4 regions of the Klebsiella sp. R445 genome follow, and region 4 is predicted to be linked to each of the others. Evidence: riboswitches for the same ligand, from Rfam matches in the RefSeq annotation. Region 4 holds a riboswitch; each other region holds the start of a gene.
The links. A riboswitch is a leader RNA that binds a small molecule or an ion and turns the genes downstream of it on or off. The one in region 4 is predicted to bind thiamine pyrophosphate.
Positions count from the first base shown of each region.

Region 1 (3,454 bases), 900 kb from region 4:
CCCAGTCGGCATAGCGTGGGCGCAGTGCGGCCAGCGCCGCGGAGAGCGTACAGCCGGTACCGTGGGTATTTTTGGTCTGCACCCGCGGCGCGGTGAAGCGCTGTTCGCCGTCGCGGGTAAACAGCCAGTCCGGGCTTTCGGCGTTATCGAGATGGCCGCCTTTCATCAGTACCGCGCCGCAGCCCATCGCCAGCAGCGCCCGCCCCTGCTCCAGCATCTCTTTCTCATTTTGCGCATGGGGGGCATCCAGCAGCGCCGCCGCCTCCGGCAGATTAGGGGTAATCAACGACACGTGCGGCAACAGGCGCTTGCGTAACGTCTCCACCGCAGAGGCGCTGAGCAGCGGATCGCCGCTTTTCGCCAGCATCACCGTATCCAGCACCACGTTGTCGATCTGATAGCGGGCCAGGCGCTCCGCCACCGCCTCCACGATATCCGTTTCCGCCAGCATGCCAATTTTGGTGGTATCGATGCGCACGTCGCTGAACACGGAATCCAACTGGGCGGCAACAAAGTCAGGTTCGATACGATAGACCGACTGCACGCCGCGGGTGTTTTGCGCCACCAGCGCGGTGATCACCGAGCAGCCATAGGCCCCCAGCGCAGAGAACGTTTTCAGATCGGCCTGGATCCCGGCGCCGCCGCTGGGGTCGGTACCGGCGATAGTCAGTGCATTAATCCGTTTCATCCCTGCAGCTCCCCGTATAACGCATCAAGAAATGCCGGGGTAAAACTGCCCGGTCCTCTGCCGTGAGCCGCCAGGCCACCGGCCTGTTTCATCAGGCCGCAGGCGGCGGCAACGTTCTCGAGGCGGTCGCCTGGCATGGCGGTACTGGCGGCCACTACGGCGGAGAGCGCGCAGCCGGTGCCCACCACCCGGGTCATCAGCACATCGCCGCCGCTGACCGTGCGTGTGCGCTGTCCGTCGGTGATGTAATCCACTTCACCGGTCACTGCCACAATGGTATTGATCTGTCGGGCCAGCGCCTGGGCCGCCGGCAGCGCCGCGGCGGCGGTATCGGTGGTGTCCACGCCGCGCCCGCCGCCGCTCATGCCGGCCAGCGCCATAATTTCCGAGGCGTTGCCGCGAATGGCCGCCGGTTGCAGGCTCAGCAGTTCATGGCAGAAGGTGCTGCGCAGGGTTAATGCTCCAACCGCCACCGGATCCAGTGTCCAGGGTTTACCGGCGCTTTGCGCACTGAGCACCGCGCCGCGCATGGCTTCCGCACGGTCGACGGTTAAGGTGCCGACGTTAATCAGCAGTCCATCGGCGATAGCAGCAAACTGCGCCGCTTCTTGCGGGTCAATAACCATTGCCGGCGAGGCGCCGATCGCCAGCAGAACGTTGGCGGTAAAGGTCTGTACCACATCGTTGGTCATGCAGTGCACAAGGGGGGAATGGCGGCGAAACAGATGTTGCAGGTGCGCGATATGCGCGAGATTGAGTGGCTCAGTTTGCATCGTGTGCTCCAGCCAGGCGACGTAGAAGCAACGACCTTGTGGTCTCTGACTTCCCTACGCTGGCATTATCCAGATCAGGTACTACGGGTTTATCTCAGCCTTCACAAAGAAGGGCACCCCGAGTCATTTAAATCAAAATCAATAAGTTGGGATTAACGGCTCGTTAATCCCTGTTGTGGATCATGCCAGCCACCAGCCAAAGACACAACCCCTGCCTTATGCTCAGAACTCGATGCGGCCGCCAAAATTGTAGCGGCGCCCTTCCAGCATCGCGGTCTGTCGGTAGGAGGTGCTGTAAATCGGGTTCACATCAAACAGATTGTAGATACCGCTCATCAGGGTGACGTGCTTATTCAGGTGATACCGAGCGCCGAGATCCACCAGCGCGTAGGCCTCGGTGGAGGTGGACTTGCCGATATCCGGCGAGTTGCTGCGCCAGCTTGCCCGGGTCCACAGCTCAAGATCGTTGGTCGTATTCCAGGTCAGCGACACGTTGGCCATGCTGCTCGGGAAATCGCTCAGCGCGTACCCTTTATACTCACCGCTCTTCTGTTCGCTGTGGGTGTAGGTATAGTTCGCGTTGGCTTTCAGCGCGGCGGTGGCCTGCCAGTCGCCGTTCAGCTCCAGACCGTAGATCTCCGCATCACCGACGTTAATGTATTGCGACACGGTGTCCGCGGTGTAGCCATTGTACTGACACTTCTGGGTCGCAGATGCCGTACAGATGGTGTGATCGCTGATTTTGTCTTTGAATTTGGTGTGGAAAATCGTGGCATCCAGCGCCAGCGCGTCCTGCTGCCAGTACACCCCCAGCTCGGTGTTGATGCTCTGCTCCGGCTTCAGGTCATCATTACCAATGCCGATTTCGGAGTAAGGATACGCGCCGTAGACGCTGGTAAAACCGGCGTTGTTCTCGCGCAGATCCGGCTTCTTATACCCGGCGGACACGCCGCCTTTCAGCGCCCAGGTTTCATTCAGGGTCCAGTTACCGTACAGCTTAGGAGTGACGTGGTAGCCAAAATAGCTGTCATGATCCAGACGCGCCGAGGTGGTCAGGGTGAAATCCGGCACCATCATCCAGGCATCTTCTGCAAAGACCGCCCAGCCGTGACGGGTGATCTTGCTGACCGGCGTCACGCCGGGCGCCTCCTTGTCTTCTATACCAAAGGTGTCATTCAGCTCGTTGCGGGTAAAGTTAATACCTAACGTCAGCTTGTGATCGCCCAGGGTAAAGGTGTTCGCGCTGTTGGCTTCGAAGTTATTCTGTTTAATAAATTGTGAATCCATGCCCGGCACACGATATTCCGTGCGCGCTTTCTCGTAGCTGATGAAGTTTTTGACCTCCAGCAGGTCATCGCCGTACCAGGCGTGCTGCGAAAGCGAGGCCGCATCGCGGTCAAAACCCCAGTACCACTGCTTATCGTTATGGGTTTTCTCCTGATTGCCTTTGGTGGCGTTCAGATCCCACAGTTGGGTATCGGTGGGCGACATGGAAATCGTCGCATCCAGATTCCCCGCCTCGTGCTTCACAAAACGCTGCTTAGCCGGGCTATCATCATCGCGACGGTCAAGATAATCCGCCGCCACGCTTACCCCGAGTTTGCCCGGCACCACCGGTCCCATCAAGAAAACGTTGCTCTGGTTGGTGTTGCCGTATTCGCTTTTCTCCTGCAGGAAGTAATTATCCTCCAGTACCCCCGTCCATTTATCGATGTTGTACGCTTTTTTGGTAATGACGTTGACCACGCCGCCGATAGAGTCAGATCCATACAGCGAGGACATCGGTCCACGAATGACTTCAACCCGTTCGATGGCGGCCAGCGGCGGCATAAAGGCCGCCTCAGTACCGATATGGTGTCCGTAAGGCCGGGATTCGCGGGTCGACTGCTTAATACCGTTCACCATAAACGAGGTATAGGTAGAGTCCATCCCGCGCATCTGCACATCACCGGTTGCCAGGCTACCGTGGCCGTTGCCGACCAGCACCCCTGGC
Region 1 covers NZ_CP180446.1:4,912,264-4,915,717, reverse strand. The annotation lists gene thiD (hydroxymethylpyrimidine/phosphomethylpyrimidine kinase) at 1-688, opposite strand, end outside; gene thiM (hydroxyethylthiazole kinase) at 685-1,461, opposite strand; TPP riboswitch at 1,496-1,592, opposite strand; gene ACMYSN_RS23150 (TonB-dependent receptor domain-containing protein) at 1,684-3,454, opposite strand, start outside.
Region 1: another riboswitch for thiamine pyrophosphate. It lies ahead of thiM (hydroxyethylthiazole kinase); the one in region 4 lies ahead of ACMYSN_RS02430 (TenA family protein).

Region 2 (3,454 bases), 2.4 Mb from region 4:
GGCGGCATAGTCCCGTACTTCCTGGGTGATTTTCATTGAACAGAATTTGGGCCCGCACATGGAGCAGAAATGGGCGACTTTGCCGGATTCCTGCGGTAGCGTTTCGTCGTGATAAGCACGGGCGGTGAATGGATCGAGGGCGAGGTTGAACTGGTCTTCCCAGCGGAATTCAAAACGGGCTTTGGACATGGCGTTATCACGGATCTGTGCGCCGGGATGGCCTTTCGCCAGATCCGCCGCATGGGCCGCAATTTTGTAGGTGATCAGCCCCTGTTTCACATCTTCTTTATTCGGCAGGCCGAGGTGTTCTTTCGGCGTGACGTAGCAGAGCATCGCGCAGCCAAACCAGCCGATCATTGCCGCGCCGATGCCGGAGGTGAAATGGTCATAGCCCGGGGCGATATCGGTGGTCAGCGGCCCCAACGTGTAGAACGGCGCTTCGTGGCAGTGCTCGAGTTCCTCGGCCATATTGCGGCGGATCATCTGCATCGGCACATGGCCCGGGCCTTCAATCATCACCTGCACATCGTACTCCCAGGCGATTTTGGTCAGCTCGCCCAGTGTGTGCAGCTCGGCAAACTGCGCTTCATCGTTGGCGTCCTGAATCGAGCCGGGGCGCAGGCCGTCGCCGAGGGAGAGGGAGACATCATAGGCGGCGCAAATCTCACAGATTTCGCGGAAACGCTCGTAGAGGAAGTTTTCCTGATGATGCGAGAGGCACCACTTGGCCATGATAGAGCCGCCACGGGAGACAATACCGGTCAGGCGTCTGGCTGTCATCGGCACGTAGCGCAGCAGGACGCCGGCATGGATGGTGAAATAGTCGACGCCCTGTTCTGCCTGCTCCAGCAAGGTGTCGCGAAAAGCTTCCCAGGTGAGGTTCTCGGCGATCCCGTTAACCTTCTCCAGCGCCTGGTAAATCGGCACGGTGCCGATGGGGACCGGGCTGTTACGCAGGATCCATTCGCGGGTTTCGTGGATATACCGTCCGGTGGACAAATCCATCACCGTATCGGCGCCCCAGCGCGTCGACCATACCAGCTTTTCTACCTCTTCTTCGATGGAGGAGGTGACCGCCGAGTTGCCGATGTTGGCGTTGACCTTCACCAGAAAGTTGCGGCCGATAATCATCGGCTCAGATTCCGGGTGGTTGATGTTGGCAGGAATGATGGCCCGCCCGGCAGCGACCTCATCGCGGACGAATTCTGCGGTGATATTGTCCGGTAGCCGGGCGCCGAAACTTTCCCCCGGATGCTGGTGGCGCAATACCTCCCCGCGAATACGCTCCCGGCCCATGTTTTCGCGGATGGCGATGAACGCCATTTCAGGCGTCACGATCCCCTGACGGGCATAGTGGAGCTGGGTGACGCATTTGCCAGGCTTCGCGCGCCGTGGCGTCAGCTGGCCACGAAAGCGCAGCGTATCAAGATCGTCATCGGCGAGGCGCGCTTTGGTATACTGCGAGCTGCGTTCCTGCAGCGGTTCGCTGTCATCGCGTGCATCAATCCATGGCTGGCGCAGCGTTGACAGTCCCTGGCGCACATCGATCGCCACGTCGGGGTCGCCATAAGGGCCGGAGGTGTCGTACACCGGGATCGCTTCGTTTTGTTCGTACTGCGGCTGGGCTTTATCACCGCCAATCAAGGTGGGACTGAGCTGGATTTCCCGCATCGGCACGCGGATCTCCGCCTGCTGGCCCTGAATGTAGATGCGTTGGGAGCGGGGAAAGGCGGTCCCTTCCAGGGTATGGATAAAATGCTGGGCGCGTTCGCGCTGTTCCCGACGGGTGAGTTTTGGTTCAGACTTTGTTGCAGACATAGCGCATTCCAGATGAAAAAGGACATGGCTTGTCAGACGACGGATGGAGTAACAGAGGCGATCGGTCCTGGAGGGACGGTCGCATAGGACAGTTTACTCTTGTTCCCTTCGCAGGTATTAGCCTGATCAGGTTCCGCGGATCCCGAATTAACGGTCTCAGCCTTTTCCGCTTCATCCTTCGTGCTGCCTTGAGGCATCACGAATGCTGTTGTGGAAAATGGGCACTCCGACAAGATACATCCCCCTCCAGCGAGGGGGAACGTATGTAAACTACTCGTTAACAGCGCACAACTCAAGCCGTCGGCGCGATATTGTCGCTGATGTTGTCTTTCAGGTTATGCGATATCGCCAGTACGATCAGCTTGTCTTCCAGCGCGAATCGCGCTTCCAGCGCTTCGCCGATATCGGACAGCGCCTGCTGAAATTCGAGATAGTTATCGTGGTCGATGGCGTTTTCGAGGCAGGAGTCGTAGCAATCCATAATCAGCTGAGTGTTGGCTTCCAGCTGCGGATAGAGTTTGGTGGCAGCCAAAAGTGGCGTATTGCCTTCCATTTCGCCAAGAATACGTTCATAAATATTAAAATGGCCGGAGGAGAGATAATCCACCAGGCTTTGGCAAAAATTATCCAGCGCCTTTTCGTTCAGTCGCATAAAGGATTCTTTGCCGGGCTTCAGGCCAACCAGCTTGTAGTAAGCCACGAGCAAATGCTTACGTACATGTAGCCAGCGATCGACCAGTTTATTACTGCCTCCAACACGTTCCGTTAGGTTTTCCAGCTGGTTTAACATGGTTGACTCCGCAAGTTTAAGAAAATAACGTTGCTCACCAAAATGTAAATATAATGTTAAAAGTGCCAGTAAAACGAAGGTAGTGCAATAGATATGGATCGTATTATTGAAAAATTAGATCGCGGCTGGTGGATCGTCAGTCACGAACAAAAATTATGGTTACCCGGCGGGGAATTACCACATGGCGAAGCGGTAAATTTCAATCTTGTCGGTCAGCACGCGCTGCATATCGGAGAATGGCAAGGTGATGCGGTGTGGATGGTGCGCCAGGATCGTCGGCAGGATATGGGATCGTTACGCCAGGTGCTGGATAGCGACCCGGGGCTGTTTCAGCTGGCGGGGCGCGGCATCCAGCTAAGCGAGTTTTATCGCTCGCATAAATTCTGCGGCTACTGCGGCCACCCGATGCACCCGAGCAAAACCGAGTGGGCGATGCTGTGCGGCCACTGCCGCGAGCGCTACTACCCGCAAATTGCCCCGTGCATGATCGTGGCGATCCGTCGGGACGATACGATCCTGCTGGCGCAGCATACCCGCCATCGTAACGGCGTACACACGGTGCTGGCCGGGTTTGTCGAAGTGGGGGAGACCCTGGAACAGGCAGTGGCCCGCGAAGTGATGGAAGAGTGCGGCCTGAAGGTGAAAAACCTGCGCTATGTGACCTCCCAGCCGTGGCCGTTCCCCCAGTCGCTGATGACCGCGTTTATGGCGGAGTATGATAGCGGCGACATTGTGATCGATAAAAAAGAGCTGCTGCAGGCAGGCTGGTATCGTTACGACGATTTACCGCTGTTGCCGCCGCCGGGTACCGTGGCGCGCCGGCTGATAGAAGATACCGTGGCACTG
Region 2 covers NZ_CP180446.1:2,905,595-2,909,048, reverse strand. The annotation lists gene thiC (phosphomethylpyrimidine synthase ThiC) at 1-1,818, opposite strand, end outside; TPP riboswitch at 1,905-2,057, opposite strand; gene rsd (sigma D regulator) at 2,111-2,608, opposite strand; gene nudC (NAD(+) diphosphatase) at 2,702-3,454, shown strand, end outside.
Region 2: another riboswitch for thiamine pyrophosphate. It lies ahead of thiC (phosphomethylpyrimidine synthase ThiC); the one in region 4 lies ahead of ACMYSN_RS02430 (TenA family protein).

Region 3 (3,454 bases), 1.9 Mb from region 4:
GGGGGAAGCAGTAGCAGGAGCGCGATAGCAATTAACACCGCGTCACTGAGGCGGCTGTGCAGGCGATCGTCCGGATCGCGCCAGCCATGAACATGGCTCACGCCGATGGCGACTGCTTTGCTCAAGCGCTGGGCAAGCAGTACCAGCCCGAGGCAGCAGATCATCTGGATCAGCGCCAGCATCGCGGCGCGGGCCGGATCGTAATCAAAGCTCAGCGCCTGGTAGATCGCCAGCTCAATGGTGGTGGCCCGCGGGCCGCCGCCGAGGGACAGCACGGTGGCGAAACTGGCGAAGCACAGCATAAAAATCAGCGCCGCAACGGGCGGAATTTGCCGCCGGAGCCACGGCCATTCCACCAGGCGGAAAAAGTGATAGCCGCGCATTCCCAACTGGGCGGCTATCTGGCGCTGCTCTCCGGGGATATTCTCCAGCGCCTGCAACAGCAGGCGGGTGGCCATCGGCATATTGAAGAAGACGTGCGCCAGAAGAATGCCCTGTAACCCGTAGGGTGAGAAATCCCACTGCCAGCCGACGACGTTAAACAGCGCCGCCAACCAGCCCTGACGACCGTACACGCTAAGAATACCGAAGACCGCCACCAGTACCGGCAGAATCAGCGTCATTGCGCACAGGCGCAGCAACAGCGTTCGACCGGGAAAACGTCGGCGGTAGAGCGCGCGGGCGAGAAACACCGCCGGCACGACGGAGAGGAGCGCCGAGAGAAACGCCTGCCAGAAGGAGAAGCGGATAACGTGCCACAGGTAGCTATCGTTCAATACCGAAGACCAGGCGGCCTCCGGCGCGCTGCTCCAGAGCGCCAGAAACGCCGACAGCGCCACGACGACCAGCAATGCGCTGGCCGTCAGGCCCGGTACCAGCCAGCTAAGACTTAGTGGCTGACGGCGCGTTGCCATGCATTAATCCAGTTCTGACGTTCTGCGGCGACCTGCTGCGGGGTAAATTGCAGGGTGGTTTGCGGTTTTTGCAGGGCGTCAAAGCCTGCGGGTAGCGCAACCTGGGTAACCGGATACATCCAGTTGCCGGTAGGGATCGCGTTCTGGAAGGCCGGTGACACCATAAACTTGAGGAATTTTTCAGCCAGTTCGGGTTGTTTGCTGGCGGCGGTGCGCGCGGCGACTTCAACCTGCAGATAGTGACCTTCGGTAAAACCGGCGGCCGCGTACTGGTCTTTTTTCTCTTCGATAATGTGATAGGCCGGCGAGGTGGTATAGCTGAGCACCAGGTCGCTTTCCCCTTTCAGGAACAGACCGTAGGCCTCGCTCCAGCCTTTGGTGACGGTGACCGTTTTCGCTGCCAGTTTCTGCCAGGCTTCCGGGGCCTTATCGCCATAGACTTTCTGCATCCACAGCAGCAGCCCCAGGCCCGGCGTACTGGTCCGCGGATCTTCATAGATCACCCGCCATTTCCGATCGCTTTCAACCAGCTCTTTCAGGCTTTTAGGCGGGTTCTGGAGCTTGTTTTTATCGTAGACGAATGCGAAGTAGCCATAATCGAACGGCACGAAGGTGTCGTTATCCCAGCCGCCAGGCACGGTGACCGCGCTGACCGGCACCTGGCTTTTGGCGAACAATTTGCTCTGCGCCGCCGCTTCCAGCAGATTGTTATCCAGCCCGAGCACTACATCGGCTTTGCTGTTTTTGCCCTCCATCCGCAGACGGTTAAGCAACGACACGCCATCTTCCAGCGCCACGAACTTCAGCTCGCAGTTGCAGTCGGCTTCAAACGCCTTTTTCACCACCGGGCCAGGGCCCCAGTCGGCGGAAAAAGAGTCATAGGTATAAACGGTAAGGACAGGCTTCGCCAGCGTGGGCGCGGCGACCAGTACCAGCAGCGGGAGTAATTTTTTCAACACTTTGCACCTCATAAAAAAGGGTGGCAAAGGATTTTGAGTCGGCCCCAAATCCCTTCGCCGGCGTTATCCGGATCAGGTTCGACGGGTATTTTCTCAGCCTATACACTTCATCGAGCGCGCTGCCTCTGCGTTAGCTAGCCTGTTCAGTGGCTTGCCGCTTTTGAGGTAGTCCGAACGATCGCGTGTATGTTTAATAGCACCCCGTTGAGAACGGCGAATAGTGTAATGATTTTGTTAGTTGACTGAAAGCATTACGGCTCCGGCGGGGCAAACCATGCGGATTTGAAATCAAACCAGCCGAGGGTGTTCATGCGCACGCCGCGCATGCTGCGCTGGCCCTGGATCATCAGCCAGTGGTGGATCAGCGGAACGACGGTTTGATTGGCCAGCAACTGCTGGCTCCAGGTGGCCGGGTTTAATTCGCCGGCGTGCCAGCGCCGGGTTTCCTGCTCCCAGTCGATGGGGATGCAGTGGCGAATCAGCGGGACTTCGTACAGCAAGGCAAAGAGTGAAAAATCGATCGGCAGGGTAAAGTTGGCGCTGTTCAGCCAGATATCGCTGACCACCTCGCCGCGGTGCCACTCCTCGTACTCCAGCTCCTGAATCTCAAGTTTTACCTGATGCTCCGCCAGCAGCTCCGCCATGATCCCGCCCATCACCCGGTGTTCGACGTGATCGCGATAATAGGTCAGAGTGACGGATTCCAACCCCGCCGGTTTTTCACAGGCGTGGCTGCGGGCGTGGTGCCAGCGGGGCAGCAGGCCGTAGGCCGGGAACCAGTTACCCTGGTAATGTTCACCGGCATGGTAGAGCAGCGTGGCGGGCTGGAACAGGTAGCTGAGCCACTGACGTACCGCGCTGTTGTCGCCAAGCGGGCTGCGGGCATCAAACAGCAGGTAGTAACACCCTTCTTCAAGGCGGCTCTCCACCGCCTTTTCACTTTGGGTGGTGCCCTGCAGCGTTAAGCCGCCGTTGGGTTCTTCGCTAATTTCCGGCAGCACCCAGACGTTGACTTCATCGATCAGCGCCCGGTAGCCAAAATAGTCATCGAAGGCGTGGATCTTCAGCTGGTTTTGATTGTTGCGTACCACCGCGTAAGGCCCGGTGCCGACCGGCATACTGGCGAAATTGTCCATCGATTGCCATTCCCGCGGCAGAACCACCGCCGAAACCTGGCCCAACAGCCACGGTAGCCAGCGGTCCGGTTGCGTCAGGTGAATGTCCAGAGTCCAGGCGGTGGGGGAGACAATACGTTCGATATGCGCATACAGCGGCAGGGTGTTGCTGCGCTGTAAGGAGGCAATCACATCCTCCATCTCCAGCTCTCTGCCGTGGTGAAAATGAATGCCGGGGCGGAGAAAGAACCGCCAGTGGGTCGGCGAAATCTGCTGCCAGTGGTGGGCAATATCGGCTTCCAGTTCCCCGTTTTCCTCATTTACCCGGGTCAGCGCGCTGAAGATCTGCCGGGCTATATGGTTTTCTGAGCGGCGCAGCGCGCTGCCGGGGAGCAGGTTTTTCATCGGCCGGTAGTAGAGCACCCTGAGAATATGCCGCCCCTGACGAAAGCTGCGGCCAAGATGC
Region 3 covers NZ_CP180446.1:2,367,149-2,370,602, reverse strand. The annotation lists gene thiP (thiamine/thiamine pyrophosphate ABC transporter permease ThiP) at 1-914, opposite strand, end outside; gene thiB (type 2 periplasmic-binding domain-containing protein) at 890-1,873, opposite strand; TPP riboswitch at 1,905-2,087, opposite strand; gene sgrR (HTH-type transcriptional regulator SgrR) at 2,125-3,454, opposite strand, start outside.
Region 3: another riboswitch for thiamine pyrophosphate. It lies ahead of thiB (type 2 periplasmic-binding domain-containing protein); the one in region 4 lies ahead of ACMYSN_RS02430 (TenA family protein).

Region 4 (3,454 bases):
GTCAATCCGGCGAACATCGATTTTTTCATGGCTATTCCTTGTTTCCGTGTCGGTCATTATTCCGGCGACCAGTTAATCAGCCGGTGTAAAAAGGCATCTACCGCCAGCCACAGCAGGACCGTCAGCAGCACTAAAATAAACAGGGCGGCAAAACAGACGTCGGTCTGCATGCGCGCATTGGCGTTGAGCATCACGTAGCCGAGGCCTTCCGCCGACCCGACCCATTCACCGATGATCGCGCCGATTGGCGCGACGGCGGCGGCCATCCGCAGACCAGAGCCGAGCGCCGGTAGCGCCGCCATCAGGCGTACGTGACGCAGCTGCGCGCCGAAAGAAGCGCCCATGGTGCGGGCCAGATCGAGATAGTCGTGATTGACCCGCCGCAGGCCATCAAAAAATGCCGAGGTCACAGGGAAGAAGATCACCAGCACCGCCATCATGACTTTGGCGCTCATCCCGAAGCCAAACCACAGCACCAGCAGGGGGGCGAGGGCGAACACCGGAATAGCCTGGCTGGTCAGCACCAGCGGCATCAGCCAGCGCTGCAGCCGTGGCGAGACGATCATACACAGGGCCAGCACCACCCCGAGCAGCACGCCAAGCGCCAGACCGCTGAGGATCTCGCTGAGGGTGACCAGGGTGTGCCAGCTCAGCCAGCTGCGATTAACCCACAGGGCTTCGGCCACCGCCGCCGGTGACGGCAGCAGGAACGCCGGGATACCGCTGCGGCTTGCCAGCCACCACAGCAGCAGCAGGCCACAGAACACCACGCCGCCGCGAAACAGTTTGCCGCTCATCCATTGGCCCTCATCAGCTGTTGCAGCAGTTCGGCCTGGCTGGTCAGCAACAGCGGATCGTCCGGCGCACGGGGCGGGACTCCCGCCAGATGGTGTGAATCGTCCATGCCGCCCGCCGCGAGCGAGAGCACCAGCAGCCGATGGCTCAGCCGGCAGGCTTCCATCGGATCGTGCGTAATCAGCACTACGGTGCGATCAACCAGCAGCTCCGCCGCCAGCGTCTGGATGCGCGTGCGGGTAATGGTATCCAGCGCGGAAAAGGGTTCATCCATCAGCACCAGCGGGCGGTCTTCGTATAAGGTGCGTGCCAGCGCCGCCCGCTGACGCATGCCGCCGGAGAGCGCGGCGGGACGATCGTCGGCGCAGTGGCTGAGCCCAACCTGTTCTAACAGGCGGTTCACGCGCGGCGTGTCGGTGCGCTCTCCGCGTAGCCTGGCCCCTAACGCGACGTTCTCACGCACGCTCAACCAGGGATACAACAGATCTTTTTGCCCCATCCACGCCAGACGGTGGCCGAGCGGCTCGCCGTCGCTGGCGTAAACCCGCCCGTGAGTTGGCGAGGCCAGTCCGGCGATAATCCGCAGCAGGCTGGTTTTACCCACGCCGCTGGCCCCCAGCAACGAGGTCCACTGCCCGCCAGGAAGATCGAACGACAGATTGGCGAAAATCATCCGCGAGCCAAACTGCAGGCTCAGCTCCCGGACATGAAGGGTCGGGGCTGTCACGCCGTAGCCTCCGTGGCGGCATTCAGCCCCATTTGCCAGAAGTTTGCTTCCAGCCGCGTTGCGGTGGCGAAGATTTCACTGAGATCCGCGAAGCGCGATTCGGCGCCGCGCTGTTGCCACAGGGTTTCCAGCAGACCAATGGCGGCAGTGACGCCCTCGAGATAGCCGGCGTCGCCGTAGTTGCGGATCCACGATGCGTAGGGGTTATCGGTAAAGCGGGTTTCCGGGTCGTGCAGCAACCCGAGGCCAATCTCCGCGTAGCCGGCGACGCAGGGCATCAGCGCCACCAGCAGATCCAGCGTATCGCCGGAATGGCCAATATCCAGCACGTAGCGGGTGTAGTTCACCGTTTCAGGGGCTTCGCGCTCGGCAGCCATCAGCGCTTCGTCCAACCCCCAGCCGGCGCAATAGCCGACATGCAGCGGCAGTTCGCCCAAAATAGCGTTCAGTGAGGCGGACGCGGCGCGCATCTCCGGCAGGGTGCGCAGTTTGCTGACCAGCAGGGCATAGCTGCGGGCAAAGTGGATCAGGAACAGATAGTCCTGGGTAAGATAGCGGCGGAAGGCCGGTTCGGGCAGGGAGCCGTCAGCAAGCTGGCGAACAAAAGGGTGGGCGACGTAGTGCGTCCAGTCGTCTCCTGCCTGCTGGCGCAGACGACCATAAATACCCTGGGTGAAGAGGGGAAGAATCACAGGACCTCCTGAGTAAGGGGAGATCCGGGCGTGCGGAAGTATGAACAGGCAATGGCGGTAGCGTGGCAAAATTGCCGACCCGTCCCTTCGCTGGCATGACCCAGATCAGGTTCAAAGGGTTCGGCTTACGCCATCTCAGCCCTCACGGGACACCCCTCGGTTGCGCCATGTTATACGGCATTCACTTTTTGATTACAATCCCCTGGTTCATCGCTGAAAAGCGACAGAATAAGTGACAACGTCACACCTTCTGGCAACGGCAATCCGCCTCGCTCGTTGCATATTCACGTTAACTTTTGTTAGCAATTTGTGTGCTAAATCTCCTTATTTTGTCCAAAATTAAAGAAAACCTGTTACCGAAAATTGGTAGTTCAGGGCGCCATAGGATATATTTTTGCTATCTGAAACCCATTATTCTTCAGTTACCTGGGTGTTCAGAATCCATCTTATCCCCGGAGAGTGCATGAAGTTTCCGCTTTCAACCTTACTGCTAGCGCTTATCGGGCCGCTTTCTACTTCTGCTACAGCGAGCAGTCTGTTTGATCCTGAAGATGGCATGGTGGACATGAGCCACTACCTGCAGGACAACCAGTACGGATTTCTTCCGGTGCCGATGGTCATTACCGAGCCGGCGGTGGGCTACGGCGGCGGTCTGTTTGGTCTCTTTTTGCACGGTAAAGGCACCCACAAAGGGGATAATTTTATTCCCCCACCGATGACCGCTTTTGGCGGCGGCGCGACGCAGAACGGCACCTGGTTTGTCGGCGGCGGCCATCGCCATACCTGGAATGACGACCACATTCGTTACCTGGTGATGATGGGCTACGCCAATATCAAACTCGATATCTACGGCGACGGCTTAAGTCATTTTGATCAAAACAAGGCCATTCACTCACAAACCAAAGGCTATGGTGGGTTACAGAAACTGCTGTTCCGCGTTGGCGATTCGCCGGTGTTTGTCGGGGCTTCTCAGGTGTACGCGAAAACCGATATTTCAGCCGAAAACCCGGTGGTCAATCGGGTCTGGCAGCAGGTATTTGGTCAGGAGAGCACGTCGTCGGCTTTAGGGATGGTGGCTGAATATGACACGACGGATAATTTTTTCTATCCTAAGAAAGGGTTATCGGTGCAGGGAGAGTACCGGTTCTACCGCTCATTGTTAGGCGGCGATTATCACTACAACCAGTTCTCTTTAGACGGGAAATACTTTTTTCCGCTGAGCCGCACGTTAACGCTCGCC
Region 4 covers NZ_CP180446.1:514,867-518,320, reverse strand. The annotation lists gene ACMYSN_RS02445 (type 2 periplasmic-binding domain-containing protein) at 1-29, opposite strand, end outside; gene ACMYSN_RS02440 (ABC transporter permease) at 57-797, opposite strand; gene ACMYSN_RS02435 (ABC transporter ATP-binding protein) at 794-1,522, opposite strand; gene ACMYSN_RS02430 (TenA family protein) at 1,519-2,214, opposite strand; TPP riboswitch at 2,280-2,381, opposite strand; gene ACMYSN_RS02425 (BamA/TamA family outer membrane protein) at 2,678-3,454, shown strand, end outside.